Regions from separate parts of the Herpetosiphon gulosus genome, predicted to be linked through region 2. Evidence: riboswitches for the same ligand, from Rfam matches in the RefSeq annotation. Region 2 holds a riboswitch; each other region holds the start of a gene.

Region 1 (9,851 bases), on a different contig from region 2:
TGCGCTACGGCTATGATATTATCCAAGAATTTATCTAGAAAGTATGGTTTAACGCAGAGCCGCAGAGTTGAGAAGGATGAAGTATGAGGGATGAAACGGTGGAAAATGCACAAATATTCTTGATCAGCCTTAACGCAGAGGCGCAGAGAATTAAAATTTTCTCTGCGCCTCTGCGTTAAAGCTCAACCTTTATATTTTCATCCCGCATCCTTAATTGGCGATTTCAGCGACATCGCTTTCGGCGCGTTCGGCGACTGAGCCAATTGAGAAATATTTGGCATCAGGGTGGTGCACGACGATCGCGGCGGTGCTTTGCTCAGGGTCAAGCTGGAAGGCCGATGTCAAGCTGACATCAATCTCTTTGGCGGGCAAAACGCTAAACAGCTTGGTATGCTCCTCGAGATCGGGGCAGGCTGGATAGCCCCATGAATAGCGTTTGGCTGGATAGCTCAAGCCTAAGCCTTGGCTGATAATTTTGTTGGTGAATTCGGCCAAGGCTTCGGCATAGGTGGTGCTCAAGCCATGGCTAAAGAACGATTCGCTATAATCGTTGGCTTTTTGCAACGTTTCGACCCGCTCTGCCGCAACATGGCCCATGGTGACGATTTGCAGGCCAACCACATCAAACTCGCCGCTAACGACTGGTCGGAAGTAATCAGCTAAACATAAGCGTTCGCGGCTTGGTTGGCGTGGGAAGGCAAAACGAGTCAGTACGGTTTTGCGATCCTTGGGATCGTAGACTACCAACTCTTCGCCAGCGGCTTGGGCTGGAAAGTAGCCATAGACTGCTTGGGGTTGCAGCCAGCCATTGCGCTTGGCATCGTCGATCATGCGGCGCAAACGTGGCTTGAATTCGTCGTTGACCACGCGATCGTATTCAGCGCCCTTGAGATTTTTGATGCCCCAACCTAAACGCCAAAGGGTGTTCAAATCGAGATAGGGCGTAACATCATCGAGCCGAATTTTTTTGGCAACCTGTACGCCCCAGAATGGTGGAGTTGGCACGGGATTATCGTTACGAGTGGCTGAACGCACACCACTAGGATTATTTTTGCCTAATTTTTCCAACAGCGTGCGACCACGCTCTGGGGCTTTCAACGATTCGCGGGCAGCATCTTCCATCACGCTCAAATACTCTTCGCGCACGGTTGGGTCAGAGAGTTTATCCATGGTTTCGAGGCCTTCAAAGGCATCTTTGCAATAGAAAACCCCGCCGCTGTAGGCTACTTCTGGTTCAGGGAAGAGAATGCGTTGGCCATATTGGCGATTAATTGCCGCGCCACCAACCAGCACTGGGAAAGCCAAATTACGTTTGTGCAACTCCTGCACACACAAGGGCATTTGCTTCGAGGTGCTGACCAGCAAAGCCGAAAGCCCAATTGCATCGGCCCCAACTTCAAGGGCTTTTTCGATGATCGTATTGACTGGAACTTGCTTGCCAAGGTCGTAAACGGTGTAGCCATTATTCGACAAAATCGTGTAGACCAAGTTTTTGCCAATGTCATGCACATCGCCATAGACCGTGGCTAGCACAACTTTGCCCTTGGTTGTGCCTTCGACCCGATCAAGGAATTGTTCGAGGTGAGCGACAGCGCGTTTCATGACTTCGGCAGATTGCAGCACATAGGGTAAAATCAATTCGCCAGCGCCGAATTTATCGCCAACTTCTTTCATTGCGGGCAGCATCACGCCATTGAGAATATCGATGGCTGCTTCGCCTTGGGTTTGGCCGCCAGCTTCGCGCCATGCCCGCGATTCGTCGATATCGGCTTCGATGCCATCTTTTTTGCGATGCAAAATCTTCCAATGAATCCGTTCTTCGGCGTTCATGGTGGCGGTTGGGTCAACTTTGGCTTCACCAGCAACCGCAGTATTGGCTTCGAAATATTGGATGAAGCGAGGCAAGGCTTCTTCGTCGCTGTTGAAAATCACATCTTCACAGACTTTGCGGGTTTCGGCTGGAATTTCGGCAAAAGGCATGAGGTGGGTTGGGTTGATGATCGCTGCATCAAGCCCAGCCTTGACCGCGTGATATAAAAAGACCGAGTTGAGCGCTGAACGGGCATGCGGCTGAATTCCGAATGAGAGATTCGAAACGCCTAGCACGGTCATTGCGCCTGGAATTTCGGCCTTGATTCGCCGAATGCCTTCCATGGTTTCCTTGGCCGATTCGCGTAATTCGGCTTGGCCGGTGGTTAATGGGAAGGTCAGCGCATCAAATAGCCAAGCATCATTTTGCACGCCATATTCTTGGCGGCCCATTTCGGCCATGCGTTTGGCGATGGCAACTTTGGCCTCAGCGGTATGGGCCATGCCTTCTTCATCGATCGTCAAGGCAATAATTGCCGCGCCATAGCGAGCGACCAAGGGCATCGTTTTATCGAATTTCTGCTCGCGCCCGCCTTCGAGCGAGGTTGAGTTGATGATCGCCCTGCCTGGATAGATTTGCAGAGCTGCGTCGATCACTTCATGCTCGGTTGAGTCGATCACCAAAGGCAATTCAACGCCCATGGTTAATTTTTTGAGCAGCTTTTGCATTTGCTCTTTTTCATCGGAGCGTTCGGTCATGGCAACACAGACATCAAGCGCGTGCGAACCACTATCGGCCTGCTCACGGGCAATTTGCAACACACCATCATAATCATCTTTGAGCAATAATTTTTTTACTTTGCGCGAACCAACCGAATTAACCCGTTCGCCAATGATAAATGGGCCTGGATCTTGGTGCAGCGCCAAGGAACGCATGGCCGAGGAAACTTGCTGAACGGTGGGAGCTTGGTTGGGTTTGGGTGGGCAATCGTTGCCAATTGAATCGACCAAAGCGCGTAGGTGAGCCGGAGTTGTGCCACAACAACCGCCAACCACACGTACCCCTAAATCTTGTACAAACTCGGTCAGCGTTTTGGCAAAGCCTGCTGGCTCCAAGGGAAACACGGTTTCGCCGTTGACTTCCATTGGCAAGCCCGCGTTTGGTATACACGAAATTGGCAATTTGGAGTTAGCGGCGAGGAAGGTGATTGCAGGGCGCATGTGTTCAGGGCCAGTTGAACAATTCAAGCCAATTACATCGACATCAGCCAAAGCTTCGAGCGTAACCATGGTTGCTTGAATATCCGTGCCCAGCAACATGCGCCCTGAAAGATCCAAAAAAACTTGGGCTTGGATGGCAATATCAGGGCGTTTGAGTTCAGCGAGGCCACGCCGAATGCCGTCGATTGCAGCCTTGACTTCAAGAATATCAACGCTGGTTTCGACCAATAGCACATCAACGCCACCTTCAACCAAGGCGATCGTCTGCTCTTTAAAGGTATCCGAGAGCGCATCCCAAGTAATATTTGAAAGGGTTGGATCGTCGGATGAAGGCAAAAATCCGGTTGGCCCCATCGAGCCAGCCACAAAACGTTTGCGGCCATCCTTCGCTTGATAGCGGTCGGCGACGCTACGAGCAAGTTGGGCCGCTTTAAAATTTTGCTCGTAGGTTTTATCAGCCAAGCCCCATTCATGCAAGCGAATCCGGGTTGATTGGAAGGTATTAGTTTCCAAGACATCAACCCCCGCTTCCATAAACGAGCTATGAATTTGTTCGATGATATCGGGGCGCGTCAAGGCGAGATAATCGCGTGCGCCGAAGTACTGTTCGCCGCCAAAATCCTCAGGCTTGAGATCATACAAATCCAAGCTAGTACCCATTGCGCCGTCGTAAATCAGAACACGTTTCGCCAATTCGGCGACGTAAGGTTTTATACTGGTCATGACGCATTCCCTTATTTGTATGGCCTACGCTGCCAAAGCGCTAAACCAAGGTTAAAAAAAACTCCTCGCACACTGGCGAGGGCTTCAATCATTGAGTTGCCACTCATCTATCAGCGCGATTGCTGCTGGAAGAAGCACCTTTCTCGGCGAGACGGTTGCTGGAGTGTCATCGGGCCAGATCCCTCGACTCCTCGTGATGAGGTATTCAATTATGGGCAGTATAGCAAATCTTAGTTAAAAAGCAAAAGTAGCGGCATTAAGCTTGAGGATTTGGTTTGGTGGAGATTGGTGAGAGGTTAATGGTGGGCCATGAGGGATTCGAACCCCCAACCAAGCGGGTATGAGCCGCGTGCTCTAACCGTTGAGCTAATGGCCCTACTCACCGCAGTGTATAGTACCACACTTTTTAAACAATGGTGCAGCATTTGATCAACATTTCGTGGAACCCAAGGGTTTCATCCCTGCGTTCCACGAAATGATCAAATGCTAGATTCTAATAGTTCAATCCTGACCCCTTCGCCCCTGAACCCCGATCCCTACCTTCTAGAGATGTTGGCTGAAAAAGTCGGTGATCCGGTTGTAGCAGGTCACTTTGTTGGCGTACTTCAAGACATCGTGGCCTTCATCGCTGAACAACAGATAATCAACGTTTTTGCCTAAGGCTTGCAACTCATGCACCACTTCGCTCGATTCACGCTCGATCACCCGTGGATCGTTGGCTCCTTGGGTGACCAATAATGGGCAAGCCAAGTTGTGAATGTAGGTTTTAGGCGAACGTTCGGCCAAGAAATCTTGTTCGGTCACTGGATCGCCAACTTGGGTTGCCATGTACTTTTTCCAAGTTTCAGGCACTCGCGCCGAGAAGGTGTGCAAATCGTAGGGGCCAAACATATCGATGCCTGCTCGCCAAAGCTCAGGGTGACGGCCAAGCAAGGTCAAGGTCATAAAACCACCATATGAACGCCCCATCACCCCAGTACGTTTGATATCAATCAGTGGGTCATTGACTAAAACCTTGGTCATGGCATGCACATGATCAAGCCGATCTTGGCCGCCCCAATCGTGAGTAACGTGGTTCATATACTTAAAGCCATAGCCACTACTGCCACGCACATTGGGCACAAACACCGCAAAGCCCTTCAGGGTCAAGAATTGAATCAAGGGCATCGAGAACCAGGCAAAATCGGGGCGTTCTTGGCCTTGTGGGCCGCCATGAATGTAATAAACCAATGGCCGTGGGCCTTCGTAACCCAAGGCTGGGGCTGGGCGGTACAGTCGCGCCGAAATGCGTAGGCCATCGTGCGAGTTGAACGAGGCATCTTCGCCAGCCGCCAAATGTTCAACTGGAATGCCCAAAACACGTTCGTTGGTATGCTGTTGCAGCTCTTGGTTGGGCTTAATCGTATAGATTTGGGTTGGCGCAATCGCAGTCGAGAACGAAAGCGCAAAGCTGTCACTCGCTTCATCATAATCAATTGACTCTAAAACACCATTGTCTAATGGTGCTTGGCCAACCAAAACCTTGGTAACCAACATCCGCTTGCCAACTAGATCAAGCTCAGCTTCATAGCACCAGGAACAGCCATCGATATTATAGCCAATCAAAAAGCGTTGTTCTGTCAGATGCAGCAAACGATCAAATTCGCCTTGACCGGTGTGTACCAAGCCTTCAATCGTCACAGCATCCAAGCTTTGCGAGCCATCAAGGCTCAACAAGGCTAAACTGTAGCAATCATCAAACAGGCTCGTGCTCACCAAGGCAACGTTATCATTGACCCATTCGCCAAAACCCATACCATTTGGCTCAATTGGCGTTGTACGTTGATCCATCGGCGTACCGAAAACCACCGAGCGCTCGGTGCTACCAAGCTGCTGACGATAAATCACGGCATCGCCAATCCCATAGGCATCGACGGTCAGAATTGTTTGTTGATCAGGGGCTGAGGTCGCATAAAATGGGCCATCTGGGCCTTGATATAATAATATGCTTGTGCCAGTCAGTACATTAATTTGATAGCAACTAAGTTCAGGGCGAAGGCGTGAAGCAACATTCAAATAGCCAATGCCCGTGTTTGGATCAAGTTTCGAGAGATTGGTTTGCATTCCAACAAATTGTTCGCCAAAAATTGGCTCAGGGAAACCACCAGTTAATGGGATGCGCAACGGCTGGTAGTTTTCATCGCCATCTTTATCAATCATCACCACAATTTGATTGTATTCGGCCAATACTACAAACGATTTTCCACCCATATGGTGCGGCGTTTGCAAGGCAATATCAGGCGGTAACAACGGCTCAGGCACGCTGCCAGTGAGCAGCATGCGATACAAACTCAGGCGGCCATTTAAATCGCTAATAAAATAGAGATAATCGCCAGAGCGTTGCGGAACAACAAATTGACGAGCGGCAAGCAAGGCTTCGATGCGTGGCATTCTTCCAACTCCTTGTTAACAGCAATTTCGTACTATTGTAGAGCGAATCGCGACGATCAAGCTTCATTCAAAAGGTGTAGCCACAAGGTGTAGTTGGCTGTGGTAGACTGACAAGTAGGCCTTGAGGGATTGTGTCATGCTCCAACTCATCCAAACCAAATTAGTTGTGCCACCACCACGTGAACGGGTTGTTAAACGTTCGCGCCTCTATCAGCGGCTTGATGCTGGACGCAACCAACGCCTAACCTTGATCAGTGCTCCCGCTGGTTTTGGTAAAACTACCTTAGTGAGCGCTTGGTTGCACACCACCAAACAGCAACATTGTGTTTGGCTGACCCTCAATAGCCATGATAACGATCCATTACGCTTTGCTCAATATCTGCAACAAGGCTTTCAGGCCCAACTGCCGCAATTCAATTGGCAATGGCTGGAGCTACTCGGCCATCAAGTATTAATCAATGTGGTCACCACCCTGATCAACCAACTTCACGAACAAGCTGAGCAGTGGGTATTGGTACTCGATGATTATCAGATGATCGATCATCCGGTGATTCATGAAGCGCTCACCATGTTGATTGAGCATTGTCCGCCGCAATTGCATATGGTGTTGACGTGTCGCCAACAACCAGCCTTACCATTGGCTCGCTGGCGAGCACGCAATTGGCTAAACACAATTGGCGTAGCCGATTTGCGCTTCACCGATTATGAGGGCGGTGAGTTTCTGCGCGATGTTATGCACGTTCGGCTAAATCAGCAAATTGAGAGCCAAGTGCTGCATCAAAGCGCTGGTTGGATTGCTGGCCTGCAACTGGCCGCCTTAGCCTTATCCGAAGCGCCTAGTCCTGAGCACGGTTTACGAGCGCTCAATTCGGGCCAAGCCAGCGATATTAGTGTTTATTTGCTCGAAGAAGTTTTTCAGCAACAACCAACATCAATTCAACAAGCGCTGTTGGCTTTGGCTCCACTCGATCGCTTTAATCGCTCATTGGCCGATTTTATGCATCTGCAACGGGAACTTGGCTCAAGCCAACTTGATCAGATTATCGAACGCCAGCTGTTTATCGGGGCACTTGATCAAGAGTGGTGGCAATTACACCCACTGTTTCGCGATTTTTTGTTGCAACACGCCAATTTGGTTGATCCCGAGCTTCGCAATCGGGTTTTGGCACTCGCCGCCGAATGGTGCCGCGACCAACATTATATTCACGATGCAATGCACTATGCCTTGCAAGCCCAAGCGCATCAGTTAGCGGCAGCAATTCTTACGCCGTGGGTCGGTCAATTTGTGCGCGAAGCGGCCTTTTATACCTTGCGACCATGGCTCGATCAATTGCCGATTCATGTAATTTGGAACGAACCACGCTTGTGCATTGCCCAAATGTGGATTTTGATTACCTTGCGCAATGGTGAGGGCATTCAAGGCTATCTCGAACGGATCAGCCAGTTGGTTGGCAGCAACGAACCAAATCCTTTGGCTGCCGAGGCCTTGGCGTTGGGCGCATTGGCCGCAACCATGACCTCAAAGCTTGAGCAAGCAGCGTTGTGGGGCGAACAAGCCAAACGCCTGAATACCAGCAACGACCCGACAATTCAAGGTGTGATGACTTTTTGTTTAGCAGTAGTAGCTCATTTTCAAGGCGATGCGCAACAGGCTGAAATGTTCTATCAACAAACTGAAACGCTCGGTCAAACGATCAATAGTCGCTTTTTATCCACAGTTGGCGCGGTCAATCGCGCTGGTTTATTGCACGATATCGGCCAATTTAGCCGTGCCGAACAAATTTGCTTGAGCTTAATCGAACAAGCGCAAGCCTTGCCAGCGCCGCGCCCATTTATGGCTGGCATGTATTGGATGTTAGCGCGAATTTATCATCAGCGCCATCAATTGCCCGAAGCTTTGGTGGCGGTCGAGCAAAGCCTCAACAACAGCAAAATCATGGATAATCGTCAAATGTGGTGTGTGGCTCAAGCTCAACGGGTGGCAATTTTGCAATCGCAGAACGATTATCCCCAGGCGCTGCACTGCTTACTCCAGCTTGAGGAGTATGCGATTGGCCATGATAATGCCAAAATTCGCCTAATTATTCAACAAACCCGCTGTTTGCTGGCGATTGAGCAGCACGATTTAGCCCAAGCAACCCAATGGCTGGCATTGATCAACACCGACCCTGAGGATTTAAATAACCCGATTAATCAATGGTTGGGTGGTTTGCTGGCCTTGCGTCAAGCTGCGCTGGATCAAGCAGCCAGCTTATTAAATCAAGCCTTAACCACCGCTGAACGGATTAATTTCGTACCGCTCTTAGTCAGCATCTATGCCACCTTGGCCATGGTTTTAGCTCGCCAAGGACAACTGCCCAAGGCGCTTGAGCAACTCCAACATGCCTTGACGATTGCCGAGCCAGAGTTAATTATCCAACCGTTGCTCGATCTACAGGCTGGGCTGATTCCATTATTGCAACAATTGCCAAGTAGCCCGTTAGTTTTGCGCTTGCTGCACCACAATCGACTGGAAACACTTGATCTGGCGATAACGCCGCGTGAACATGAGATTTTGCGCTACTTGGCGGCTGGCTTAGGCAATCGCGCGATCGCCGAAGCTTTGGTGATTGCCGAAAGCACGCTCAAACGCCATATTAGCAATTTATATCTCAAGCTTGATGTACACAACCGCACTGCCGCAATTGTTAAAGCCCGTGAACAAGGCTTAATCGATTAATTTTTTGGAGAGTTTCCCGCGCCTGCTAGGCTTTAGGGGATTTTCAAGGGTGACGTTCCCTCACCCCAACCCCTCGCCCACTGTGGCGGGCGAGGGGCTTTTGGGTTGATGGTTACCCCTCGCTCACTTGGCGGGAGCGGGGCTAGGGGGTGAGGGCATTTTTAGAGGGCGGTTTGGTTTTCGCGCACGGTGGCCAATTTGCCAAGGTGGCATGCTTCGCTCAAGCTCACCAAATAGGGTAAATCTTCGCCATATTCGATCACGCTAATCGAGGCATTGGTAATCCACAAGCGATTGATCCGATCCATATTGATGCCAAGTGCATCGGCAACCAAGATTTTTACAACTACATCATGCGTTGAAAAAATCACGGTTTCGTTGGGTCGTTCGCTCAAAACTCGTTCTTTAAAGTCGATAACGCGCTTGAGGATGTTGGAGAAACTTTCGCCGTTGGGCATTTGCGAACGAGTTGGAAAATATTGCCATTCGCGTAATTCTGCGCCATATTGGGCCTTAACATCGTTGCTATACAACCCTTGCCAATCGCCATGATGAATTTCAAGCAAGGCTGGTTCATCGATAAATGGTACTTCGGGGTGGAATTCGGCAATTGCGCGAGCGGTGTTGTTGGCTCGTTGCAAGGGGCTAGCGTAAATCACATCAAGCTTTTCGCGCTTGAGGCGTTGGGCTAAGGCTTGGGCTTGTTGTTGGCCGAGTTCGCTCAAGGGCGCATCTTCTTGGCCTTGATAGCGACCGATTTTATTCCACTCACTCTCACCGTGACGCACCAAAATTAACCGCATAAAGCCTCCAAATGTAAGGATGAAGGATGAGGGTTGAAGGATGAACGGTCCTCACCTAGGCGATTCAGCATTCAACGAAATCCTTCATGGTTGCAAGGTTGTGCGTCGTTGCAGTGGGTGAGCAGCATTGCTCTACGGCGTTGTAT
Region 2 (9,851 bases):
AAATTGTACCATCTAAATCTACTAATGTCCCAACAACTAATTCCATTGCCATAAAAACCTCGGCAGGCACCGGGTAGTGGCAGCGCAAATGCCAGCTAGCGGCAGGCCGAAAGCCAAATCGTTGGTAATACGCTGGATCACCCAAGACAACTAAGGCCTGAATTGCCGCCTGACGACAAGCTTCAAGCCCAGCCTTGACCAAGGCCGCACCGATACCTGTACGTTGGTGGCTTGGTAACACCGCCAATGGCCCCAAGCCCCAAATCTTGATGCGGCTTGGCGCTTGATCATACTGCACCGGGCTGAACAGAATATGCCCAACAATCTGAGCATCTAATTCTGCAACTAACGAAATTGTGGTGCTTGCTTGACGTAATGTATTGACTGAATCTGCTTCATCAATCCGCCCAAACGCTGCTTGATTGATGCTGGTAATGGCGGCCAAATCGGCGTTGGTTTCAGGTCGAATCTGAATCATCATGCTCCTAAAATGCCAAGAGCTACCATCTTGCAGGTAGCTCTCGGTATTGTATTGATTGAACTTACAGGCCAGCTTCAGCGCGAAGCAATTCGGCTTTGTCGGTGCGTTCCCATGGCAAATCGACATCGCTGCGGCCAAAGTGACCGTAGGCAGCGGTTTGGCGATAGATTGGGCGGCGCAGATCGAGATCACGGATGATCGCACCTGGGCGCAGATCAAAGTGCTTGTTGATCAATTCCAACAATTTTTCGTCGCTGACTTTGGCGGTGCCAAAGGTTTCAAACGAGATTGAAAGTGGCTTTGAAACGCCGATTGCATAACTGACTTGCAATTCAAAGCGTTCGGCTAAGCCAGCAGCCACAATGTTTTTGGCAACATAGCGAGCAGCATAGGCAGCTGAGCGGTCAACCTTGGTTGAATCTTTGCCTGAGAATGCGCCGCCACCGTGGCGAGCAACCCCGCCGTAGGTATCAACGATGATCTTGCGGCCAGTCAAGCCTGAATCGCCCATTGGGCCGCCAGTAACGAAGCGCCCAGTTGGGTTGATGAAAATCTTGGTGTTTTCGTCAAGCATGCCTTCAGGAATCACAGGCTTGATCACTAATTCGATCACATCCTTGTGAATCCGCTCGTTATCGACGTTGGGATCATGTTGGGTTGAGATCAACACGGTATCGACGCGCACAGGCTTGCCGTGGCTATATTCGACGGTTACTTGGCTCTTGCCGTCGGGGCGCAAGTAGCCGACTTCGCCAGTTTTGCGCACTTTGGCCAAGCGACGGGTCAATTGGTGAGCTAACGAAATCGTCAAAGGCATAAATTCATCGGTTTCGTTACAAGCAAACCCGAAAACCATACCTTGATCGCCAGCGCCAACTTTTTCAATTTCAGCTTCGCGGCTGGCTTGATCATCGCGTACTTCCAAGGCCACGTCAACGCCTTGAGCAATGTCAGGCGATTGGCCGTGCAAGGCGACGATAATCCCACAGGTTTCGGCATCGAAGCCAAACTTGCCACGGGTGTAGCCGATATCGCTGACGACTTTGCGTACAATATCTTGGACTTCAACATAGCCCTTGGTGGTAACTTCGCCAAGCACCACGATCAAGCCGGTGGTGGTAGCGGTTTCGCAAGCCACCCGCGACATGGGGTCTTGGGCCAACAATTCATCCAAGATCGCATCGGAAACTTGGTCACAAATTTTATCGGGGTGTCCTTCAGTCACCGATTCTGAGGTGAAGAAGAACTGTGGAGCACGCATAAACGTAGTTGCATCCATTGAGTTTTATCTCCTAAATCTATGGTTAACCAATCTTGAAATTCCACACTCATTGGGTTCTCTGAGGATTGGTTTGGTTGCTAATGCTTGGATTCCCTCACCCCAGCCCCTCGCCGACTGCGGCGGTAGAGGGGTATTTGTTTCCCCCTCGCCTCGCGTGCAGGAGAGGGGGCTAGGGGGTGAGGGAATATTGCTAATACTGAAGCCGAAGGCGGATTAATGCACTTCGGCCTCAGTCACGTTAGCATAAGATCGTTGAACTAGCCTGAACCAGCCTCAAACGATCGATCAGACTAGGTGCCTTCTTCCCATGAGTTGAGGTAGGTTACTTGAGCTTCGGTCAAGATATCGATGCTGATACCCATTGCTGCAAGCTTCAAGCGAGCAATTTCTTGGTCAACTTCGACTGGCAAGGCGTACACTTTGTTTTCCAACTTGCCTTTGTTGGTCAAGAGGTATTCGCTGGCCAAAGCTTGGTTGGCGAATGATTGATCCATCACGGCGCTTGGGTGACCTTCAGCCGAAGCCAAGTTGATCAAGCGGCCTTCGCCCAACAAGTTGATGCGGCGGCCATCAGCCATGACATATTGATCGATGAATTCGCGTGGTTGTTTCTTTTCAACTGCCATTTTTTCCAAGGCTGGAATATCGATTTCAACGTTGAAGTGGCCTGAGTTACAAACAATCGCGCCATCTTTCATTGCATCGAAATCTTCAGCATCGAGTACGTGAATATCGCCAGTGGCGGTGATGAAGATATCGCCAATGCGAGCAGCTTCAACCATTGGCATCACGCGGAAGCCGTCCATTGCAGCTTCGAGCGCCTTGATTGAATCGATTTCGGTGACGATGATGTTGGCACCTAGACCGTGGGCACGCATTGCGATCCCTTTTGAACACCAGCCGTAACCGGCTACAACCACGGTTTTACCAGCGATCAACACATTGGTTGCGCGGATGATCCCGTCGAGGGTTGATTGGCCAGTGCCATAGCGGTTGTCGAACAAGTGCTTGGTTTGGCTGTCGTTAACTGCAATCACTGGGAATTCGAGCACGCCTTGGTTGGCCATCGCGCGAAGCCGAATCACACCGGTGGTGGTTTCTTCGGTTGAGCCAAGCAAGTTTGGCAACAATTCGCGGCGATCTTTCAACACGGCGCTCACGAGGTCAGCACCATCGTCCATGGTGATGTGAGGAGCATGGTCGAGGGCAGCTTTCAAGTGATTGTAATAGGTTGCGTTATCTTCGCCCTTGATGGCATAGACGGGGATTTCGTCGTATTGCACCAGTGCTGCAGCAACATCATCTTGGGTTGAAAGTGGGTTTGAGGCTGCCAACACAATATCAGCGCCACCAGCTTGGAGTGTGCGCATCAAGTTTGCGGTTTCAGCGGTAACGTGCAAACAGGCCGACATTTTGAGGCCTTCGAGTGGACGTTCTTTGGCGAACCGCTCGCGCAATTGGCGCAACACTGGCATTTCTTGCTCGGCCCAGGCGATGCGGCGCATGCCTTCGTCGGCCAGCTTAATATCCTTAATATCGAAATCCTTAGCCACGAAAAACTCCTTAATAAAAGTATGAAGGCAGAGGGATGAAGGATGAACCGCACCCCTGAATACCTGAATCGTAAGCTACCGAAGCAGCATTACTGACATGACCATGGTTGAACTTAGCCAAATAATTCAGCTAAGAGTGGTTCGGCTCCAAAGTTTTCTTCATAGCGTGCCATGAATTCAGCTTTGGTGTGGCGATGTTCTTGCGTGCCGTGATGCTCGATGGCATAGCAAGCCGTCAAGCTGGCGATCCGACCGGTAACTGGCATGGGCAAGCCTGCCAAGTAACCTCGCACAAATCCGGCGCGGAATGCATCGCCTGCTCCAGTCGGGTCGGCCACAATTGTGGGCTTGGCCGCTGGAATCTCATAAACTTGGCCATTTTGGTAGATTGTAGCACCTTCGCCGCCTTTGGTAACAACCGTTAGGCCAACGACTTGATGCAATTCTTCCTCGGTGCAGCCAATTTTTTCTGCCATCATGGCAAATTCATAATCGTTGCCGATCAAGGCTGCGGCGCTGCGACAGCCTGCCAGCAATTCTGGGCCGTTCATGCGGGGTGCTTGCATGCTTGGGTCATACAAGTAGGGAATATTGTTGGTTTGGCATTCGATCACCAGTTGCGCCATGGCAGCCGGGTCGTTTGGAGCGATAATCACGAAATCGGGGCGATGCCCGTCGAGTGGCAAGCGTTGGCGATGCGCTTGAGCCATCGCACCAGGGTAGAAGGCGGTAATTTGGTTATCGGAAAGGTCGGTGTTGATAAAGCACGAAGCCGTAAAATCACCTTCGATCACTTTGATCAAGCCAGTATCGACCCCAGCGTTTTCGAGCCAAGTGCGATATTCGCTGAAATCTTCGCCAACTGTGCCCATAACCGTGGGGCGTTCGCCAAGCAAAGCCAAGTTATAGGCAATATTTGGCCCAGTGCCGCCACGCATGCGCTTCATTGATTCTACCAAGAAGCTCACGCTCAACACGTGAACTTTATCGGCCAAAATATGATCTTTGAATTGCCCAGGAAACACCATGATGTAATCGTAGGCAATTGATCCAGCTACAACAATCCGCACGAACAAACTCCTATATGAGAACGATACCGCTGCTATGCTACGTGGATAGCAGCGCTCACTGCAATTTATAGTGCGTCCGAATGACGCGGCTAACCTCGGCCAACAGGCCAAGTGCGTGATCGGCATGGTTTGGCTCGTGTTGAGCGAGACCATGTGCGATAGTTAATAACGAGCCATCAAGCATGCGACTGTTGAGTATATCGTGATCGAGTGCTTCACGTAATAATTCAGTCCATTCGTTGATGACATCACTGACCTGAATTTCAGCCAGTTGCGCGGGATCACTGGGCAAACATTCCCAAATAATCGCCCCGCCATTTTCTAAATAATCATTGATGCACTTGCCACAAGCCAGCAAATCTTGGCGTTGTTGTTTGCTACACACCAATACCCGCATGCCGCTATTGATCAACAAGGGCCAATCGACGGCGATACCAGTTGGTGCAATCCCACAAGCAATCGGGCTATGTTGAATTGCTTCAGCCAACAAACCATAGGCTTCAGCTTGGCTAATTGGGCTAAATGGATGCGCTTGGGCATTCCAAAATGGCTCAATCAAACAGACCCAACCTTGGATATCGTGGATGCGCAATTCGCGTGCTAGCCAACCAATCCGTAAGTGTAAATGCTGTGTCAAGACCTCGCGCAAGCGTTGATCGGCCAATAATGGTCGTTCTTGGTCATCGACAAGCGTCAAACCTAAGCTCAACGGCCCATATAAACCAAAACCCAAGGCTTGTGGTAGCAACTGACGATCATTAAGCCATGGCGTATGATCAAGCAATTGTTCAACGCTGTCAACTGCCACATGACCAACCGTATTTTCGAGATAGGCCAATTGATGGGCTTCAAGCTGGCGTTCGAGCTGAGCTAGATCGAAGTGTGGGTCGCTGTTCAAACCAGGAAAACCATGGGTGCTCAAACGCCATAAGGGCTGAGCAACAAAGGTTGGGGCAACCGGATAGCCCTGAGTCCAACGCATTTGGGCTGCCCAGGCACTTGCCTGATTGGTGTAGGGCAGATCAAATGGGGCAATCGCTTGACAGCGAAACTCACTGGCTAGCGTTGGCGGCATTGGCAGCCTCAACCATGGTTTGCAAATGTTCAGCAAAGGGCGGGTAGGCAATGCCTTGTTCGGTAATAATTGCCGTTACCAAGTGGGCTGGAGTCACATCAAAAGCCGGATGCGCCACCTTAATGCCTGCTGCCGCAATTGCCTGTTGCCCAATATGGGTAACTTCTTGGCTTGAACGTTGCTCGATTGGAATTGCCGCACCATTGGCAGTCTGCAAATCAATGGTCGATGTTGGTGCCGCAACATACAATGGAATATTGTGCGCTTTGGCCAACACCGCCAACCCATAGGTGCCAATTTTGTTGGCAACATCGCCGTTAGCCGCAATCCGATCCGAGCCAACAATAATACAATCAACCTGGCCTTGCTGCATAAAATAAGCGGCCATGTTATCGGTAATTAAAGTTAAATCGATGCCTGCCTGTTGCAATTCCCACGCGGTAAGGCGTGCGCCCTGCAAGAATGGTCGGGTTTCATCGACCCAAACATGAATTGGCTGACCATCCTCATGAACTGCGCGAATTGGTGCGAGGGCTGTGCCATAGGCTGCCGTAGCTAAACCACCAGCATTGCAGTGGGTCAGCACATTGCGTGATTGAGCCAACAGCACTTTGCCATGTTGGCCAATTGCGCGACACATTGCCTCGTCTTGGTCGCGAATTGCCTCGGCCTCAGCCAACAACCGCTGGCGTAATTGATCAACCTCAAGTGTTTGATTTGCCTGCGCTACGTCGAGCATGCGCTGTGTGGCCCAAGCTAAATTGATCGCCGTAGGCCGCGCTTCATCAAGCAGCGCTTTGGCTTTGGCTAGTTTTTCGAGCAATTTACTGCTGGTTTGGGCCGTGCTGCGTTGGGCTGCCAAGGCCATGCCATAGGCTGCCGTGATGCCAATTGCTGGAGCGCCTCGCACTTGCATTGAGCGAATTGCTTCAATCACGCTATTTAAATCCTCACAACGCACAATATCCAGCGTGGCTGGCAAGCGACGTTGGTCGATCAAACAGGGAACTTTATCCCACCAAACAGTTTTGAGTACTTCAGCCATTGGTTGCATTACACAAAAAAACCTCTCAGAGAGAGGCCCGCATGCTCAAACTCATCTATCAGGCCGAACCTGCAGGATTTGGCACCTTCCAAAAATGGGGTTGCCGGGCTTCGTCGGGCCAGTCCCTCTGCCCATCTCGATGAGAGATCGCTTATTCACTGATTTTCCACAGTTCGGTTGGCGATTATAGCATAGTCAATTGCTTGTGACAAATGGCTTTTAGCGCGATTTGGGCAGGTTGCCCAAGTTGGCTCAATGGCGATCAAGCCGAAAGATCGTTGCATCGGGGTTAGTTCTTTGACACAAGCGATCGCGCAAAAGTTCGGCGGCGACTACACTATAGGTGATGCCATTGCCGCCATAGCCCAGCGCCACCAAAATTCGTGGCTGATCGGGCAGATTGTCGATGTAGGGCAGGCCATCGCTGGTTTCGCCAAAAGTGCCAGCCCAACGATAATCGATATGCAGCGGAATATGCGGGAAAAATTGATTAAAACGTTTGGTTAATTTGGCGGCTTTGCGTTCAAGCAAGGCATCGCGTTTAGCAGGCAGATCAATCTGATCATCTTCGCCGCCGATGATCGCCCTCCCTTCGCTGGTGGTACGCAGGTAGACATATGGTCGAGCGCTTTCCCAAATCAAACATTGCTCATACCAGCCACTAAAATCGGTTAATGGCTCGCTGGCAAGTGCATAGCTGCTGCGAAATTTTACCAATTTGGGCTTGATATAGTGTTGAGCTTCATAGCCTGCCGCCAAAATCAAGTATTTGGCATGAATTTGACAACCTGTTTCGGTGGTGACCGTCACGCCAGCGCTATCGGCCTGCCATTCTTTGGCCGCAGTTCGATCAAAGATTTGTACGCCACGTTGCGCTGAATGTTTGAAGATCGCATGGGCTAGTTGAAAGGCATCAACCTCACCCGCATTGTAGGAATACAGCGCCGCCGGAGCGGTAAAACTAAACCGTTCACCAATTGCGCCTTTGTCGAGGTAGTCTAAGTTGAAACCATAAGCTTGACGTAAGGCGAATTCTTGGCGCAATTGTTTGACATGCCAACGGCTACTTGCCAAATATAAACTGGTTTTATGTGAAAAATGGTCTGCTACACCAACCTTCTGTGCTAAATCGGCAACCTTATCAATCGCCTCGCGACACAAGTGATAGGCGCGAACTGCCTGTTGCTCGCCAACCAATTTAACCAATTCAGTCAATGGCGTATCGATTTCATATTGCAGCAAGGCGGTGCTAGCGCTGGTGCTGCCCCCAGCAAGCTCGCGTTTTTCCAGCACCACTGTATCGATATTGGCCTCACTGAGGTAGTGGGCGATCAGCGCTCCGCTAATACCGCCGCCAATCACCACAACCTCACATGTCAAATCATTTTGCAAACGAGGGTAGATAGATAACAAGCCATTTTTGACTGCCCAAAACGGATACCCGCTATTTAAATCCATTGTTTGGCTGCTCCTGATATGTGCGCTTTGGGCAGGCTTTGAGCAAGGGTTATGCCGCTAGATAAAGGGTAATCGTGGCTGATTAATCCTGTGCAACCAAAGAATACATCGCCACAATGCGACCAGCTGGATCGCAGGATTGCTCTTGGAAGCCTAAGGATTGATAGAGGTTGCGGGCGGCATGATTATGTTCGCGATAGCTTAACCAGACCTGATCTACATCTCCTAATGCCGCTACCTCAGCTAAAATCGCCTGCATCGCTGCTCGTCCGTAGCCTTGGCCTTGAAAAGCCTGATCGATCATTAATCGCGCAACCCGATATTGGCCAGTGTTTGGGCTAATTCCATAAACCGCCAAGCCAACCAACGTAGAGGATTGATTTATAAGCGCTCGAACTTGCATAGTGGGATAAAATTGCGCCTCGGCAATTGAATAGAGGTTGGACGCGACGAAATCTTGCTGTTCGGCAGGCAAACTTAATGCGCAACATGCTTGCCAATTATCGCGTGTAACCGGAACTAAGTTGACAATCATCATCGTTTCCTTGATTAATCAGTATTGTTCTGCATTACACCAGAAAACCCTGTTGCAATGCAACAGGGTTTAGGCATGACACATGAACAACTCTAAAAATGATTAATGAGTAAAAGCCTTCAAGGTCAACGCACCGCCAGCTAGTGTCGCGACATTCTCAAAGCCGCTTTGGCGCAAAATCCGGTAGGCGATGTAGCTGCGCATGCCAACCATACAGTGCAAGCGAATTGGCCGCCCTTCGGCTTGGGCTTTGAGGCTTGGAATGGCTGCGCGTAATTCAGCCAGTGGCAGATTAATCGCCTGCGGAATGTGCCAGGCTGCATATTCATCAGGGTTGCGCACATCAACGATCAGCGCATGCTCGGTGATCGCGGGGTATTCCTCGGCATACCAGAATTTCACCGTGCCATCGAGTAGGTTGCTAGCCAAAAATCCGGCCATATTAATTGGATCTTTGGCCGAGCCATAGGGCGGCGCATAGGCCAACTCTAGCTCAGTCAAATCGTGGACGCTCATTTTAGCGCGAATTGCCGTTGCCAAGACATCGATGCGTTTATCGACCCCAGCGCCACCGACGATTTGTGCCCCTAAAATTCTGCCATCGGCAGGGGCAAACAACAGTTTGAGGTGCATTTGTTGGGCATCGGGGTAGTAGCCCGCGTGATCGTTGGGGTGCAAATAGATTTTGTGGTAAGCCCGTTTGGCGCGTTGCAGGCTCTTTTCCGAGGCTCCGGTCATGGCGCAGGTGGTTGTATGCACTTTGACGATTGCCGTGCCTTGGCTGGAATGATAACGGCTGCTGCGCCCAAGCATATGCTCCGCCACGATGCGACCTTGGCGGTTGGCCGGCCCTGCCAGTGCGATCAAGGCTGGTTGCTGCAACACAGTATCTTGCACTTCAATCACATCGCCAGCAGCATAAATCGCTGGGTCGGATGTTTGCAGATGCTGGTTGACGGCGATGCCGCCACGTTCGCCAAGCGTCAGGCCTGCGGCTTGAGCTAATTGGCTGGCTGGTCGCACGCCAACCGCCATAATCACCAAATCGGTTTTAATCTGCCGCCCATCGCTGAGATGTACGGCGATCTGCTGATTGGTTGGTACAAAGCGCTGAGCACTGGCTCCAAGATGCAATTTGACCCCGTGTTGTTGCAGCAAATCAGCAACTTCGCTGACCATCTCATGATCAAATAAAGGCAAAACTTGCTTGGCCAGTTCAACCAACTCGACGGTTAGGCCACGTTGTTGCAAGGCCTCAATCATTTCGAGGCCAATATAACCAGCGCCGATTACCACTGCATGACGTGCGCCATCGGCCAATAATTGATTGATCTGATCAACATCCGGGATGC
Region 3 (9,851 bases), on a different contig from region 2:
TATGGCCGATTCGGCGGGCGGTGGCTAAGCCATTGACTGGGCCAGCCGTACCATAATAATCGCCACCACGCCAATCGGGATCACTAACAATCGCCTGGCGACCAGCGGCACTCAAGGCCATAGCCATGGCCGAGGAACGTGCGGTAGTAGCCAAAGCAATCACCCCGCGCACCCGATCACCCCAGCTCGCTGCCCATTCGAGCGCTTGCATGCCACCAAGTGAGCCACCAGCCACCGCCAGCAAACGTTCGATACCTAGAGCATCAAGCAATCGTACTTGGGCCGCCACCATATCGCCAATCGTCAAGATTGGAAAACGGCTGCCCCAGTGGGTTCCGGTGTGAGGGTGCAACGATGATGGCCCAGTTGAGCCGCCACAACCACCCAAAATATTTGAGCAAATCACGAAATAGCGCTCAGTATCAAAGGCACGGCCAGGGCCAATAAAGGGTTCGCACCAACCAGCCTTGCTATCGTGAACACTATAGCGACCAGCAGCATGAGCATCGCCCGAAAGCGCATGGCACAGCAAAATCACATTTGAGCGATCGGCATTGAGTTTGCCATAGGTTTCATAGCTTAGTTGCCATGGTGCTGGAATCAAAGCGCCGCTCGCAGTGCGAAACGGCTCAGTGAAGATTTGCACTTGGGGCGTTACAAAACCAACCGACCGTCCCCAAGCAGGTTGGGTAACGGCCGGCACATCGCCCAAGGTGACGGTATCGGTCATAGCCGCGTACCTCCTTGGCGCAAGCGGGCGGTTTGTTCGTGATAGTACCCGATGATCGCATCGACCATGCTTGAACCGCACTCAACTGCTTCCGCTGGTAAATCGCGGACAGCCGCCCCCAAATCTGCACAGCTCGCAGCCAATTCGGCTAGCATTCCACTAACATCAGCCATGGTGCCAGAAGCAGGGGGCATTGCTCCAGCTCGCTGTGGCACGGCGCGGAGTTGTGCCACAGCCCAGCGATTGTGGGCTACCAATTGTTCAACTAACGGTGCAGGATTTGCCGCTTTGGCCTGGGCAAGAACGGTTGTAACGAACTCACCATGAGCCGAGCGTAAAGGCTTGAGTAAATCATGATTATGCGACATCGGGAACTCCTTGGTCTGTGGATGCTCAACAGCAGGTGAGCATCCACCCGTACAATTTCGGTTAGGGTCGCAACTCCCTGACATGCAGCAGTGTCAACACACTCTCACTGCTGGCACTAAGCGATTACGCAAGGGCTTGTTCCAAATCGGCGAGAATATCGTCGATGGCTTCCGTACCCACTGACAAGCGAACATAATCGGCGGTCACGCCAGTTGCCAAACGTTCTTCGTCGGTCAATTGTTGGTGAGTTGTGGTCGCTGGGTGAATCGCCAACGACTTCGAGTCGCCGATGTTGGCCAAGTGCGAGAACAATTGCAACTTGTCGATAAAGCTCCGACCAGCAGCCAAACCACCTTTAAGCCCGAAGCCAACCAAGGCACCAGCACCCTTAGGCAGATATTTTTGCGCCAATTCATATGATGGGTGGCCGGGCAAACCTGGGTAGTTGACCCATTCGACATTCTTATGTTCAGTTAAGAACTTGGCCACAGCCGCAGCATTTTGCACGTGGCGTTCCAAGCGTAGGTGCAGGGTTTCCAAGCCTTGCAACAGCAAGAACGAGTTGAATGGGCTGAGACATGAACCAAAGTCGCGCAGCAATTGCACCCGAGCTTTGAGAATGTAGGCTGGTGCGCCCAAATCGGCAAAGCGCAAGCCGTGATACGATTGATCAGGCGTGGTGTATTGGGTAAAGCGACCGCTAGCAGCCCAATCGAACTTGCCTGCATCAACAATTACCCCACCAATCGTCGTGCCATGGCCACCAATAAATTTGGTTGCTGAGTGCACTACGATATCTGCGCCGTGCTCGATTGGCCGCAACAAGAATGGGGTTGCAGCGGTGTTATCAACAATCAACGGCACGCCAACTTCATGGGCAATTTGGGCAATCTTTTCAAAATCAGGAATTTGCAACTTGGGATTGCCAATGCTTTCCAAGTAGAAGGCCTTGGTGCGTTCATCAACCGCAGCGCGGAAATTTTCGGGGTCGCTGGCATCGACGAAGCGGGTTTGCACGCCCCAACGTGGCAAGGTGTGGTGGAACAAGTTATAAGTGCCACCATACAAGTTGGTTGCTGAAACGATGTTATCGCCAGCTTCAGCGACGTTCAAAATCGCGAAGGTTTCGGCTGCTTGGCCTGATGCAAGAGCCAGAGCGCCAATCCCACCTTCAAGCAAAGCCAAACGTTGCTCAAACACATCATTGGTCGGGTTCATAATCCGCGTATAAATGTTACCAGGCTCGGCCAATGAGAACAGCGCCGCAGCATGGTCGGTATCCCGAAAGGCATACGAGGTGGTTTGGTAAATTGGCACAGCCCGCGAACCAGTGGTTGGATCTGGTTTTTGACCACCGTGGAGCGCTAAGGTTTCGAATCGGGTGAATTGTACTTCGTCTGCCATGATCAGGACTCCTTGTATATAATCTTCAATGCTACGGTTGTTCCGATTCGCGCCATTGCGACCCAGGCTACAACGCCTATGAACAAAAAAACCTCTCATCAGTTGATGAGAGGCTGTAAGTAACCATCGAAAGATAGGTTTGTGCGCCGCCCCTCATCTTCCAGAATGATTCTGTCGGACTTAGCACCAGTCCAAGCATTGCTGCCTGCGGTTGCCGGGGTTTCATAGGGCCGATCCCTCCACCCCTCTGGATGAGTTACGCAAGTGATATTTATTTGTATGGGCTATTTATAACATAGTTAAACAGAATTGTCAAGAATCAATTTCAAGTTACTTAACAATCTCACTAAACAATCAAAAACCCATTCCTAGCTCATCAACACAGGAATGGGTTTAGGGCTTGCTACTGGTCTATTCCCAGCGAAAGAGTTTGGTTGCCGAGCCAAGACTGACCACGGTCAACACCGCCAAGATCGCCAAACTTGGCCAAATATTGAAACTTGATCCCAACCAATTTGCTTCGATTAATTGCACTAAATGGCGTGCAGGCACCCAAGCCCCAATTTGTTGAAGCAGGCCCGATTGGCTGGTTGTGCTCGAAACCAGCACCACCGCCATCGCTCCAAATACCAAAATGCTGACAACTTGAATGCTGCGGGTGTTACGAATGCGGCTGCCAAGCAAAGCTCCCAAGGCTGAAAAGGCAATTGCCCCAACCAAAAAGCTCGCAATCAAGCCAAGCGGGTTGGCAGGCAGCGGCAATTTTAAAACGACCACGCTGAGAATTAAGACAACCAAGCCGCCTAGCAATACCAACAACAAGCCAACCAAGGCTTGAGCCAACAAATAGCGCAACGGCGAGATTGGGGTAATTTGTAAGCGCCGCAACATGCCACGCTCACGATAATTGACCAAGCTCATCGGGAACGCCATAATGCCAAAAATCATCGGGCCAAACGCCAACATCATCAAGGCATTGGCGGTTTGACTCGGGCCAGCCGGCATTTGTAAACCCAAAACCAAGGCCATCACCGCTGGAAAAAAGACAATAAAACTGAGGTTGGTCAGATCACGCCCCATCAAGCGCAATTCAGTTCGTACAATTTGCCAAAAAGCGTGCATACTTCCTCCTGAAAAGCTGTAATGGTTGATAGGTTCCCTCACCCCTAGCCCCTCGCCCACTGCCGCGGGAGAGGGGTGTTCTACCCTTGATGAGGATTCTCCCTCGCCTCGCGTGCGGGAGAGGGGGTCAGGGGGTGAGGGCATGCCAATCAACTGTTAAATGCGATTAATGGGCGGGCTGGCCGATCAAGCGTAAAAAGACATCTTCAAAAGTTACTCGTTCGGGGTGCGGCAAGTCGCGGCTGGGCACTGGTTGTTGGCGCAAATCATGTTGATAGGCCGCAATCATACGATCTGGTGTATCGAGCGCAATCACTGTGCCTTGATCAATTACGGCAATTCGGTCGCATAAACGCTCAACTTCTTCCATAAAGTGGGTGACCAAAACCACAGTTTTGCCACGCTTGCGCACATCTTGAATTAAATTCCAGGTAATCCGCCGTGCTTGCGGATCGAGACCGGTCGTCAATTCATCGAGAAAAACAATTTCGGGGTCGTGGATTAGGCTAAGCGCGATAAACAAACGCTGTTTCTGACCACCAGAAAGATTGGCAAATGCCGTTTTGGCTTGTTCAGCCAAGCCCCATTCTTCGAGCACTTTTTGCCAAGGCCGTGCTTGGGGATAAAACGAACCAAACAGTTGGAGTGCTTCGGCCACCGTCAGGCGATCAGGCAAAGTCGCTTGTTGCAATTGCACGCCAATTTTGCTGCGAATATATGGGCCATGCTGCTTCAAATCGCGACCCAAAAGCTGAATCGTGCCAGCAGTTGCCGGGCGTAGGCCAATAATACATTCCACCGATGACGTTTTTCCGGCCCCGTTCGGGCCAACAATCCCAAAAATCTCCCCAGCCTCAACACTGAATGAAACATCTTTGACTGCTTTATGGTTGCCATAGTGTTTTTGCAGATGTTCTACGACCAATACTGGAGCCATCGCTTCCTCCTTCAATAGGGTATTCAGCTGGCTCAATTAAACAATGTAGCCTCCCGTAAAACGAGAGGCTAAGCGATATCAAAAGCGATATAAAGTGCTAGCGTGGCTCTAGAATCAATGGCACGCTGGTTGGCGCAACATCGAGTTCAGCAATTTGTACTCGATAGAGCATATACAGCAATTGGATCTCTTGCATCACGCTCAAGCCCAAACGATTTTGCACCAAATGTAGATAATTGGGCACAAAGAGCAAGCCAGTCAGTGGATATTCGGCCAAAATGGTTGGCAGTTCAGCTTGATAGCGCTGAAAATGCGCTGTTACGCTCGATTGCAAGTGCTGATTGGCTTCAGCTGTCTGCAAATCGGCAAAATGGCTGCGCAGATGTTCGCGCCAATCAGCAAATAATGGATACAGCTGGTTGTGGCGCAAGCTGCCCAAACGCTGGCGAATTACCGCTGCTTGGCGCTCGTAATGCTGCTCCAAGCCTTGAATAAAGGCCGCACGATCACCCACCACCTGGGCAATCCAATAATCGAGGTAGCTGCGCACAATCAAGGCTTGGACATACGGATCAGGGCTAAATTGCTCTAGCAGATCATGAACCAGTTCGAGCACCCAAAACGAGCGAGCCACGCCGCTGGTTGCACTAGCCTGCAACACTCGCAGGCAAATCGCACTGGAATAGGCAAAATGCTGTTCGGCCAAAGCCATACCTAGCGTGCCAGCATATTTGGCATATTCTGGCTCATAGGTCAGATCGCGCAGATAGCCCGCTGCATATAGTTCATCAATTGCCTGCGGCGTTTGCTGCAAACCAACGCTTGCGGCATGGGCCTGAAAAAATCGCAACAGCTCAGCATCCAGCAAGGGATCGATCGTAGTTGTGCGCTGTTCGGGCGGGCTTTGGTAGCGCAACCGCACATGATAGCCGCCCTCGCCGTAGCGAATAAAAAACCAGCGATCGATATGCGGCTGCAAGCTGCCATGCTCACCAAAGGTTTTTTCCCAATCGAGCAGCATTCGATCGCAGACCTGGCGCAGATCAGGCTTGGTTGGGGTTGGCGTATTCGGTGGTTGTAGAAATACTTGGCGATAGTGCCATTGGCTTGGATTCGGCATTAGATTCCCCTTTCCAGCGCAAATTTCAGCTTAATATTGGTTCACTAGCAGTTGTTGCAGCGTTTGATCAGGTTGTTGTTGGCGCTGGCGCTCCAATGAGAGCAACAGGCTACATAAATGAGCTTCCTCAGCGATGCTCACGCTCAGGCGGTTATGGGTCAGATGAAACAACGACGAAAGCGCGGCGTAGCTCGAACGCGCCAATTCTTGTTGTTGATTGCGCTTAATCACGGGCCCAGCATAGCGTTGTAAACCTGCCAGCCCGTTCTGCACCACTGCATGCAACGCCTCAGGCAATAAACTAAGGCGTTGGGCCAACGGCTGTTGATGAAAACGCCAATGGCGTTCTAGCGACTGGGCCACCAACGCATCCGATTGCAAAATAAACTCTAGTGGGAATTCAAAATAATCGACCCAGGTTTGGCGCAAGCGCTCAAGCAACTGGCTAATTTCGTAACTTTGCAAAAATCCCGCGTGCAACAGTTCATCCAAAAAGATTCGAATGAAGATTTTGCGGGCCACCAAATCGGTTGTATGCGGAATTACATCGAGCGTGGCGCGAGCAATTACGGTTTGCAACGCATAGTAGTGCTGCAAATCTTCCAGCGAATCGTGATCGCGCCCAATTGAGAGATCATGGCTGATTTCAAGTTGAATTGTGCCAGGCTGAGCCAAAGCCTGTACATCGGTATCCAGCCCCAATTTGCGATTGAGAATCGCAGCATGGGCCGAAAGTGGCTGGGCATCGCCACACAAATCAGGATTTTGGGCAAAATAGGCCGTAAAGCGCTCACGAATCAGCGGAATCGCAAACTCGCGCAAAACGTGCTCATCAGCAAAACAGGCGATGCGCAGCTGATAGCCGCCTTCAGCAAAGCGCAACCAAGTAATCAACTCAATCTGTTCGTGCAATTGATCAAACAGCGGAGTCCACGCTTCAGCAATCAATCGATCAGCTCTCGGATCGTATGGCTCACTAATATTCTGCGGGCTATAGTAAATTTTGCCATTCAGCACTGCCAAACTCATACACTGCCTCCCCGATTAAACTCAACCTGAAATTCAATCACATAGGGTTCTTGATCAAGATCAAACCACTGCTGCTGCGGGCTGGGCAGCATTTCTTCAAGGGTCAAACTGACTTGATCATCAGCAATCACATGGCGCAACATCTGAATGCTGAAATAATTTTCAAAATCAAGCGCCAGTGGTTTGTGGTTAGTCCACATATTGAGATGTTTGCTGCTGAGTGGCCGTTGGATGCGTACAAACACTTCGCTTGGTAGGCCTGCTTGTTCAGCCCAGCTATACCAGTTGAAAAAGCTCATAAATTCGTCATTGGCGACGCTACTAGGAATCGCGGCGGTTGGCACATTCCAGCTTTCGCGTTGCAATACCAAGCGGCCAATCCGTAAGCGCGGCGTATGACTGATGGCATTGGTTGGTTGCTTGCGCGAAACGAGAGTTTGCTCACGCGGTCGCAATTGCTCCATGTGATAGCTGCTTGGGCTAAGTTGGGCCAGCACTCGTTGCAAAATTGGCAACGAAACCATATGCAAAAAGCCCATATACAAGGGCAAAAGCTCTTGTTGGCTGCCATCAGCGTGGCGGCGATAAATCCGCAATTGATCAGCAACTGGATCATGGGCAAGGCTCAAATCGCCAACGCCATGTTGAATTGATTGCGAACGATAGCTTGGCTCATCGGGCGGCACAATCACATGCTTGGTAAATGGCACATGCACTTGAGCGTTATGTTCGAGCACCGACACGATTTCGGCTGGCACAGCTTGGGCATTATTGTGCAATGGTTGCCACGCCGATTGCACATAGTTTTGCCAGCTTGGCGTAGGCAACAAGCTCAAATAGCGGGTCAGAAAACGCCCAAAGCCCGGCAAGGTGTAATTCAAAACCACCAAATAATCGCCTTGGGCCAGGGCTGCTTGGCTGCTCGCGGCCACCTGAAATTGAATGCTGGTTGAGCCATAGTGATTATGTTGACCAAAATCGGCGGCAAGCTGCCAAAATGCCTGGGGATCAAGTATACATTCACGGGCTTCGCGCTCGGCATCAAGCGCTTGGTGCAAAAACTGGCCATAACGGCGTTGACGTTGTTGAATAGCGTTAATCCGCGGCATTGGCAGCTCGCTTGAATGAGCCGAAAGCCGATTGTATTCGGGCGCAAAGCCTAGAATAGTGTCGGTTTGGCCGCCTTCGCCAAAGGCATGGGTGAAAATATCGAGCAGCCAACTTTGGGCTGGGCCACGCCCGTCGCGCTGAAAACCACACTCTAAAACTGGAGCCAAATCGCTGGCCAAAGTTGCCAATAATGGCTGACCCAAATGTACCGCCAAATCATCCCAAACTACATCTTCAACGATTAGCTGACCAAGTTGACTGCTGGTTTGCTTCAATTCTGGCGCAAAAGCCAAGATCTGATCGATGGTTTGGCGCATGCTTTGCTCAAGCTGCCAACGTTGAGCAACTGTGGCTTGGGCATACGCTTGGGCCGATTCAGCCAAGCTTTGTAATAATTCGCGAACTTGCCCAGCTTCAGTTGAGGGAACATCGGCCAATTGATCAACCAACGCCAGTAGCGGATCACGATAATCCGAGGGTAAATCCAAATTGTAAAAGAGCAAGCCGCTGGCGAGCAATTGGTTGATCGTTTGGGCAAGCTTGGCGGGAGCTAACTCGGGATGTTGGGTTTGCAAAAGTTCCAACAATTCGGCGTGGCTCAATTGCTGTTGATCGGCAAAAACTGCCAACACGCTATCGAGCAAGGGCGAACGTTTGCCACGACGTTGCCATGAAGCGAAGTATTGGTTGGGGTCATCAAGTTGTTGGCGCAAGCGCGAAAAAACCAAACTCTCGCCATCAACAAAGCTACTCGGATTCAAGCGCAAGGGCAAATCGGCCTTGATTGCCGGAATGCGCACCAAGGCATTGCGAATTGCCCCACCTACCGAGCGCCGCAGTTGGCTGACCGCCCGCGCTTGCGGCATTTGGCCTTCAATCGCGACTGGTTGGGCTAATTTCGGGTCAGCCGAGCCAAGCACCAAGGGACCAAAATGGCTAAATGGGCTGGTTTTACCGGCCATGCGCATCAGATATTGGTAGGCTCCAACTTCGGTTTTGCGTTCACGGCTGCGCAACTGGCTGGGGTCGGCATTGATATAGCGCGGCAAGCTGCTGGCTAAGGTTGAGCTGGCGACTTGCACCGCTTTTTGAAAAGCTGGTTGGGCATAGCTTTGTTGCAACAAACGGCGTTTGGCTTGTAATTCTTGTTCAAATACCAACCGAGCCTCGCGCCAAGCCCGTTGTAATTGCTGTAACGTGCGGCGAAACCGCAAGACTTGCCCGCGCAAGTTTGGATGATCCAGATTGCGCAAGCTGGCAACATCGCTGCGCAAGGGCAAACGGCGATTGAAAATATCGCGTTTCAGGGCCACCAAACTGCTTTTGAGCGAACCCTGGGTTGTGCCAATTAATCCGTAGAGCACATCAACAATTGCCTGGGTATGGTTATCGAGCCAACGTTGCTGGCGCAAAATCACTTGAAACAGGCTAATCGTGCGCTCAAACTTCAGGTTATGTAAATGCTTGTAGCTCGTGCCAGCCAGGCGCACCAAAACAGGCGAAGCAGGCTGCCAGGTTGGTTGGACAGGTTGATCAGCGGCGATCACAATGCTTGATTGATAGACATCAGTCATGGCCATGCTCCTTATAGCGCTGCGGCGTACATGCGCAAAATCGTGAAGCCGTAGCTGGCAAAATGAAAGCCGATATTGACCATAAAGAAAATCGTCCAGAGCAATGAAGCCAAGGCATATAGGTTATAAGCCCATTGCCAACGCCCCGATTGTTGCTCACTCAGCGGGTCGATAATTGGTGTAGCGCCAAACCAACCACGAACGTTGTTGACCATGTTGCGCACGGTACGGTGGCGCAAATTAGGCTGCTCCAGCAGATTGGTGATAATCCAATAGCCATCCATGCGTGAAACAAATGGATTGAGGTTGATCAAACAGAGCAAGGCTGGGATGCCGCTATAGGCAAAGGCAATTTCATAGGCCAAACTATCGCGCGGCAAGAGCCAGAGCAAACTAGCAACCACCCCAAACCAGAGTGCATCGACCAAGGGGCCAGCCGCCGCCACCGAAGCCCGC

What was found. Region 2 has a riboswitch for S-adenosylmethionine ahead of mtnA (S-methyl-5-thioribose-1-phosphate isomerase). Riboswitches for the same ligand answer to the same signal wherever they lie in the genome.
Positions count from the first base shown of each region.
Region 1: it holds a riboswitch for S-adenosylmethionine, as region 2 does, so the genes downstream of both, metH (methionine synthase) here and mtnA (S-methyl-5-thioribose-1-phosphate isomerase) in region 2, are expected to answer to the same signal.
Region 3: it holds a riboswitch for S-adenosylmethionine, as region 2 does, so the genes downstream of both, ABEB26_RS05850 (homocysteine synthase) here and mtnA (S-methyl-5-thioribose-1-phosphate isomerase) in region 2, are expected to answer to the same signal.

Region 1 covers NZ_BAABRU010000005.1:341,556-351,406, forward strand. The annotation lists gene ABEB26_RS09005 (sulfite exporter TauE/SafE family protein) at 1-38, shown strand, start outside; gene metH (methionine synthase) at 211-3,753, opposite strand; SAM riboswitch class I at 3,854-3,956, opposite strand; tRNA gene ABEB26_RS09015 (tRNA-Ile) at 4,054-4,129, opposite strand; gene ABEB26_RS09020 (S9 family peptidase) at 4,297-6,183, opposite strand; gene ABEB26_RS09025 (winged helix-turn-helix domain-containing protein) at 6,320-8,902, shown strand; gene ABEB26_RS09030 (histidine phosphatase family protein) at 9,064-9,705, opposite strand.
Region 2 covers NZ_BAABRU010000016.1:56,411-66,261, forward strand. The annotation lists gene ABEB26_RS19885 (GNAT family N-acetyltransferase) at 1-481, opposite strand, end outside; gene metK (methionine adenosyltransferase) at 543-1,760, opposite strand; gene ahcY (adenosylhomocysteinase) at 2,054-3,316, opposite strand; gene ABEB26_RS19900 (carbohydrate kinase family protein) at 3,430-4,386, opposite strand; gene ABEB26_RS19905 (hypothetical protein) at 4,442-5,461, opposite strand; gene mtnA (S-methyl-5-thioribose-1-phosphate isomerase) at 5,439-6,506, opposite strand; SAM riboswitch class I at 6,555-6,652, opposite strand; gene ABEB26_RS19915 (NAD(P)/FAD-dependent oxidoreductase) at 6,759-7,964, opposite strand; gene ABEB26_RS19920 (GNAT family N-acetyltransferase) at 8,047-8,502, opposite strand; gene ABEB26_RS19925 (FAD-dependent oxidoreductase) at 8,602-9,851, opposite strand, start outside.
Region 3 covers NZ_BAABRU010000004.1:20,392-30,242, forward strand. The annotation lists gene metX (homoserine O-acetyltransferase MetX) at 1-730, opposite strand, end outside; gene ABEB26_RS05845 (hypothetical protein) at 727-1,098, opposite strand; gene ABEB26_RS05850 (homocysteine synthase) at 1,223-2,503, opposite strand; SAM riboswitch class I at 2,654-2,761, opposite strand; gene ABEB26_RS05855 (ABC transporter permease) at 2,915-3,625, opposite strand; gene ABEB26_RS05860 (ABC transporter ATP-binding protein) at 3,792-4,562, opposite strand; gene ABEB26_RS05865 (lantibiotic dehydratase C-terminal domain-containing protein) at 4,660-5,682, opposite strand; gene ABEB26_RS05870 (lantibiotic dehydratase C-terminal domain-containing protein) at 5,713-6,711, opposite strand; gene ABEB26_RS05875 (lantibiotic dehydratase) at 6,708-9,395, opposite strand; gene ABEB26_RS05880 (M50 family metallopeptidase) at 9,407-9,851, opposite strand, start outside.